DNA from 3 places in the Micromonospora sp. DH13 genome. Region 2 is predicted to be linked to each of the others. Evidence: riboswitches for the same ligand, from Rfam matches in the RefSeq annotation. Region 2 holds a riboswitch; each other region holds the start of a gene.

Region 1 (2,259 bases), on a different contig from region 2:
GGCCTGGGAGGTGGCGCTCCGGCGTGCCGTTGCACTGTCCGCCCGCGCGGGTAGCTAGGCTCCCTCGTGACCCAGGGGGGTGAATTGGTGACTTCGGGTAATCATGGCCCGCCCACGCTCACCCGGTTCTCGACCAGCGACCCGGCGGAGGCGGCGCACGTCTACGAGACCGCGTACGGACGCAGCGTGCGGCTGGCCGCCGTGCCGACCGGGCTTCCGCTCCGCCACGACCGGTGGAACGCCGGTGCGTTCTGCATCGACGACGTCAGCATCGCCCTCGACCTGCGGGTGCAGGCGGAACCCCTCGGGTACGTCCTGCTCGCCGCCCCCCGCCGGGGGTGCTTCGGGCGCCGCTGCGACGGTGTCGACGAGATGGTCGGGCCCGGCGAGGTCGCCGTGCTGTACCAGCCCGACCTGCCCGGCTCCTCGTGGTCCAGCGACCTGGACGTGACCTGCGTCCTGCTGGACCTCTCGCTGATCGACCAGGTCGCCCGCGCCGATCCGGACCGGCCGCTGGCACCCCTGCGGTTCGTCAGCTTCCGGCCGATCCGCGCCGAGGCGGAGTGGCGGTGGCGGCAGACCGTCCGGTACGCGGAGTCCGTCATGGCCGCCGGCGGCGCGCCGGGCGCGTCCCCGCTCGTGCTCGGTGGCCTCGGCCGCCTGCTCGCCGCGGCGACGCTCGCCGCGTTTCCCAGCAACGCCCTCCGGGAGGACCGGCCGTGCGACCGGGCCGACGCCCACGCGGGGACCCTGCGGCGGGCGATCGCCTTCATCGAGTCCGCCGCCGGGACCGACATCGGCCTCGTCGACATCGCCCGCGCCGCCGGCGCCACCCCCCGCGCCGTGCAGCTCGCGTTCCGCAGTCAGCTCGGCATGACCCCCCTGGCCTACCTGCGTCGGGTGCGACTCGACCTGGCCCGCCAGGAACTGTCCCGGGCCACGCCCGGCGACGGCACCTCTGTGGCCGCGACCGCCGCGCGCTGGGGATTCGCCGACCCGCGCCGCTTCGCCGCCCGTTACCTCACCACGTACGGGGAACTGCCCGGCCGGACGCTGCACCGCTGACACGGGTTAGCATCGCCGGCGGCACGATCATGCGAGGTGCCCCGCGGGTGCGGGGAGAATCGGGAAGCCGGTGTGAATCCGGCACGGGCCCGCCGCGGTGACCGGGGAGCCACCGTCCACGCGCGAGGAGCGCAGCCACTGGCCGTGCGGCTGGGAAGGCGGACGGGCAGGCGTCGATCCGGGAGTCCGAAGACCGGCCTCGCGTCGACCGCCCACCCGCTGGGTGGGCCGAGCGCAGCGGGAGCCTGCCTGTGGAACTCTACGACGCCATCCACCGCCGCCGGGACGTCCGGGCCCAGTTCACCGGGGAGCCGGTGCCGGCCGACACCCTGCACCGGATCCTCGACGCCGCGCACGCCGCGCCCAGCGTCGGCTACTCGCAGCCGTGGGACTTCGTCCTGGTCCGGGACGCCGCCGTCCGCCGCCGGTTCCACCGGCACGTGCAGGCCGAGCGGGCCACGTTCGCCGCCACCCTGGACGGCGCGGCGGCCGAGCGGTTCGCGCGTATCAAGATCGACGGGGTGCTGGAGTCGACGCTGTCGGTCGTCGTCACGTACGACGCGGAGCGCGGCGGCCCGGCCGTGCTCGGGCGGCACGCCATCGCCGACGCCGGCCTCTACTCGGTCTGCCTGGCCATCCAGAACCTCTGGCTCGCCGCCACCGCCGAGGGGCTGGGCGTCGGGTGGGTCTCCTTCTACCGGGAGCCGTTCCTCGCCGAGCTGCTGGGCGTGCCGGCCGGCATCCGGCCGGTGGCCTGGCTCTGCGTCGGGCCGGTCACGCACCTGGAGGCCGTGCCCGACCTGGAGCGGCACGGGTGGCGGCGACGCCGGCCCCTCGCCGAGGCGGTGCACCACGACCGCTGGCCGCAACGGGTGACCGACCGACCGAACAGCTAATTCAGGTACGTCTATGCGGTGGCTAGGCTGGCGTGGCGCTGAGTCATCACTTAGCTACGTTGGGAGGAGTTCCATGCGTACCACCGTCAGGATCCTGGCCGCGTCCGCCCTCGCCGCCCTGGGCCTCGCCGCCGGTGCCACCCCGGCCCTCGCCGCCGCCCCGGCACCCTTCTGCGAGTCCATGGCGTCTCAGTTCTACTGCGACGCCAGCAGCGCCGGCACGACGACCTGGAGCATCACCTGGTACTCCGGCAGCGTCGGCACCTTCACGACCGCCGGGTCGACCCTCTTCGCCACC
Region 2 (2,259 bases):
TGTCGATCACCCGGTCGAGGAACACCACCGCCGTGCGGACGGTCGCGCGCAGCCGGTCCCAGTCGACGCCGTCGGCACCCACGTGTGCACCCAGGTTGACCGAGCCGAGGTTGCACACCGCCGTCTCGGCGTCGTCGTTGACCTCCAGGATCTCGGTGCACAGGTTCGACAGGTGGATCACGTTGCCCGGCTCGCCGGTCTGGTTGGACAGCCGGTTGGACGCGTCCTTGAACGTCATCCACCCGTTGCCGGTCTGCGCGAGCGTGCGCATCATCCGCCCGTACAGGTCGCGGGCCCGGACCGTGCGGACGGCCTTCTTCTCCGCCGCCCGGTACGCGGAGTCGAACGCCTCGCCGTACAGGTCGGGCAGCTCGGGGGCGTCGGACGGGTCGATCAGCGACCAGTCGCCGTCGGCCTCGACCCGGCGCATGAACTCGTCCGGGATCCAGTTGGCCAGGTTCAGGTTGTGGGTGCGCCGGGACTCCTCGCCGGTGTTGTCCCGCAGCTCCAGGAACTCCTCGATGTCCGGGTGCCACGGCTCCAGGTAGACGCAGGCCGCGCCCTTGCGCCGGCCGCCCTGGTTGACCGCCGCAACCCCGGCGTCGAGCGTCTTGAGAAACGGCACGATCCCGTTCGAGCGCCCGTTGGTGCCCCGGATCAACGCGCCCCGGCCGCGCACCCGCGACCAGGAGATGCCGATGCCGCCGGAGAACTTCGACAGCTTCGCCACCTGGTGGTAGCGCTCGTAGATGGAGTCGAGTTCGTCGCGCGGCGAGTCGACCAGGAAGCACGACGACATCTGGGTGTGCCGGGTGCCGGAGTTGAACAGCGTCGGCGAGCTGGGCAGGTACGCCAGGGTGGACATCAGGCGGTAGAAGTCGACCGCCTCCCCCGCCGTCTGCGACAGCCCGCAGGCCACCCGCAGCAGCCAGTACTGCGGCGTCTCCACCACGAGCCGGGTCTGCGGGTGCCGCAGCAGGTAACGGTCGGCGACCGTGCGCAGGCCGAAGTACTCGAACCGCAGGTCCCCGGCCGGGTCGACGGCGTCGTCCAGCTCGCGGGCGTGGGCGGCCACGAAGGCGGCCGTGCCGTCGCCGATCAGGCCCAGGCCGTGGGCGTACCGGATGGACTGGCTGAAGCTGTCCACCTCCTGCCCGCGGACCTCCTCGGCCACGTACGCGGCCAGCAGCCGCGCCGCCAGCTTCGAGTACTGCGGTTCCTCGCCGATCAGCTCCGCCGCCGTCTGGATCGACAGCTTGTCCAGCTCGGCCGTGGTCGCCCCGTCGTACAGGCCGCTGATCGTCTTCGTCGCCACCCGCAGCGGGTCGACCTCGTCCAGGTCGGCGACCCAGCGCTGCACCGCTTCGACGATCTTGTTGACGTCCACCGGCTCGGTGTCGCCGTCCCGCTTACGGACCTGCATGACGTGCCGGCGTTGCCCCGGCCTCGCCTGCTCGCGCGTCGCGCTCATGTTCGCCCTCCTCAAGCCCGTCCCCGAGGTCGAGGGCGCGCGGGAGGACGCCGCCGGACACCCGCGACGGCACAACCCGCCGCCGCTGCCGGCTGATGGCGTCGGCCGTCCCACGCGGCCTTCGACCGCCGCACGCGTCGCGTGCGGCACGCTGGCAGGTCTTCGGACTCGCGGGCGTCGTGCTCGGTGCCTACTGGCCGTCGCTTCCCAGGCCCGGCCGGACCCAGTGCTTCGTTGACGGCGGTCGTTCCCACTCACCGCTGCGGGGCAGCCCCGGAATCACACCGGGTTCCCTCTTGCCTCGACCATCGTGGACCGATGGCCGAACCAGCTACGGGTGACACCATATATGGGCGCAAGGCGAAGATGGCAACACCAGATGATGTGTCGGGCGAGTCGCCGCGCAGCGTGACTCCACCCTCGCACCGGGTGAGCGGCGACCGCGGGCCACCGGCCGGACGACGGGCCAGCCCGCAGGTGCGCGGGCTGGCCCGGATCCGGGGTGGCGGGCGGCTAGGAGGTCTTCAGGCTCCACTGCTGGTTCGCGCCGCCGTTGCACGACCACAGGACGATCTTCGTGCCGTTGGCGGTGGCGGCGCCGCTGGCATCCAGGCAGAGCCCCGACGCGACGCCCGTGATGCTGCCGTTGGCGTTGACGTTCCACTGCTGGTTGCTGCCGCCGTTGCAGTCCCAGATCACGACCGTGGTGCCGTTGCTAATGCCCTGGCCGTAGGCGTCCAGGCACTTGTTGCCGTACACCTGGAGCTGGCGGCTCGACGTGTAGGTCC
Region 3 (2,259 bases), on a different contig from region 2:
GCGAGCTGCTCGGGGGTGAGCCACTCCACGTCGTGGCCGCCGGCGGCGATCAGGGCGTGGATGAGCGTGTCCCCGTCGTCGGGGACGGGCCGGTCGCCGAGGTGGTAGCCGGCGGCGGCCAGCGCGGCGAGCAGCCGCACCGCCGAGGCGGGGGTGTCCAGGCCGACGGCGTTGCCGACCCGGGAGTGCTTCGTCGGGTAGGAGCTGAGCACGATCGCCAGCCGCTTGTCGGCGTTGGGCACGTGCCGCAGCCGGGCCTGACGCGTGGCGATCCCGGCGACCCGGGCGGCCCGCTCGGGGTCGGGCTCGTAGACCGACAGCCCGTCGGCGTCGATCCGCTTGAACGAGAAGGGGACGGTGACGATCCGGCCGTCGAACTCGGGGATGGCCACCTGCATGGCGGCGTCCAGTGGGGACAGGCCGGCGTCGCTGCCGGCCCACTGCTCGCGGGTGCTGGTGAGGCAGAGCGCCTGCACGATCGGCACGTCGAGGGCGGCGAGCGCGCCGACGTCCCAGGCGTCGTCGTCGCCCCCGCCGGAGGCGTCGGCGGCCACGGTCCCGCCGGCGGCGAGCACGGTGACGACGAGGGCGTCGCAGCGGGCGAACAGCTCCAGCGGCCCGTCGCCGGGGGCGAGCCCGCGCAGCGAGCCGCAGAAGATCGGCAGGGGGTTCGCCCCGGCGGCGTCGACCGCGTCGGCGAGGGAGTCGACGAAGGCGGTGTTCCCCGCGAGGGCGTGCGCCCGGTAGAAGACGATCCCGACGGTCGGCCGCTCGGGCTTGTGGGGGCGCTCGCCGTGGACGCCGTACCCGGGGGTCGACGCGGGCGGGGCGAAGCCCTCGCCGGTGAGCAGCACCGTGTCGGAGAGGAACCGGGCCAGTTCGGCGAGGTTGCCCGGCCCGCCCTCGACCAGGTACGCCAGGGCGTCGGTGGCCACCCCGGAGGCCACGGTGGACGCGGCCATCAGCTCGGCGTCGGGGACCGCCTCGCCGCCGAGGACGACCGTCGGCACCCCGGAGCCGAGCACGGCCGCGAGGCCGTCCGGCCACGCCTGCCGGCCGCCGAGCAGCCGTACGACGGCGAGGTCGACGCCGTCGAGCAGCGCCGGCACGGCGTCGGCGGCGACCCGGGCGGGGTTGGCCAGCCGGTAGCCGGCGCCGCTGGCCCGGGCGGCGAGCAGGTCGGTGTCGGCGGTGGACAGCAGCAGGATGCGCACGGAAGGCTCCGGAGAGTGACGCACCGGGCGGCGGGTGGGCCGCCGGCGGGCAGGCAGGGGCGCGGGTTCAGCGGGTACGGCGGGCCTGCGGCCGGTTCACCGGCGACGGCCGGGGCGCCGGGCGCGCAGCATGGCGCGGTACGCGGTGCGCGGGCTCAGGTGCGGCGACGGGGCGCGGGCAGGCTGCCGCGCGCCAGCAGGCGGCGACGATGGTCGTCGATGTGCGAGACGCCGTGCGTCATCGGGTCCTCCTCGGGTGTCCACGCCCTGGGGTCGCTCCGACGGCCGAAGTATCCTGGCTCCCGGATCGACGCTCTCCCCCGGCCTTCCAACCGCAGACACACGGCCGTGACTCACGAGGGGGGATCGCTCCCCGGTGACAGTGGCGGGACCGCGCCGGAATCGCACCGGCTTCCTTCACTGCCGTCAGGCCGCGAATGCTGCCACACCCGACCGCCGCCGGTCAACGCCGGGCTCCCGGCCACTCCCACCCCGCTCGACATCGAGTGACGACAATGGCTCAAGGAATCGGATGCGGCACAAGCAAATGTCGTATGCCGATGGCTCCGGGTCGCTCCGCGCACTTTCCCGCCGACCGACCCGCGGATTGGTTAGGCTGATTCCGATCATCACCCGCTCGCGCGAGACGGGAATTGCCCGAAGGGAAACCGATCAGGTGGCGACGCAGGTCATCGTGCTCAACGGCGGCTCCAGCTCGGGCAAGTCCGCGATCGTCCGGTGCCTCCAGCGCGTCCTGCCGCACCCGTGGATCAGTTTCGGCGTGGACGACCTGATCGACCGGCTGCCGCCGGCCATGCTGGGTTCCCCCGCCGGGCTGAGCTTCGGCCGGCGGGGCGAGGTCGACGTCGGGGAGGACTTCCTCGCCGTGCAGCACGCCTGGCTGGTCGGCATCGCCGCGATGGCGGGCGCCGGGGCGCGGATCGTCCTGGACGAGGTCTTCCTCGGTGGCGGCGCGTCCCAGGAGCGCCTCCGCGGCTACCTGACCGGTCTCGAGGTGCTGTGGGCCGGGGTGCGATGTGCCCCG

Evidence for each region. A riboswitch is a leader RNA that binds a small molecule or an ion and turns the genes downstream of it on or off. The one in region 2 is predicted to bind cobalamin.
Region 1: it holds a riboswitch for cobalamin, as region 2 does, so the genes downstream of both, bluB (5,6-dimethylbenzimidazole synthase) here and LPA42_RS19375 (ribonucleoside-diphosphate reductase subunit alpha) in region 2, are expected to answer to the same signal.
Region 3: it holds a riboswitch for cobalamin, as region 2 does, so the genes downstream of both, cobN (cobaltochelatase subunit CobN) here and LPA42_RS19375 (ribonucleoside-diphosphate reductase subunit alpha) in region 2, are expected to answer to the same signal.

What each region holds. Positions count from the first base shown of each region.
Region 1 covers NZ_JAHWGR010000013.1:82,349-84,607, reverse strand. The annotation lists gene LPA42_RS34455 (helix-turn-helix domain-containing protein) at 88-1,065, shown strand; cobalamin riboswitch at 1,083-1,282, shown strand; gene bluB (5,6-dimethylbenzimidazole synthase) at 1,317-1,961, shown strand; gene LPA42_RS15095 (hypothetical protein) at 2,035-2,259, shown strand, end outside.
Region 2 covers NZ_JAHWGR010000019.1:134,482-136,740, reverse strand. The annotation lists gene LPA42_RS19375 (ribonucleoside-diphosphate reductase subunit alpha) at 1-1,471, opposite strand, end outside; cobalamin riboswitch at 1,607-1,818, opposite strand; gene LPA42_RS19370 (glycoside hydrolase family 2 TIM barrel-domain containing protein) at 1,985-2,259, opposite strand, start outside.
Region 3 covers NZ_JAHWGR010000028.1:37,868-40,126, forward strand. The annotation lists gene cobN (cobaltochelatase subunit CobN) at 1-1,214, opposite strand, end outside; cobalamin riboswitch at 1,503-1,632, opposite strand; partial or broken gene LPA42_RS23905 (hypothetical protein) at 1,762-2,259, shown strand, end outside.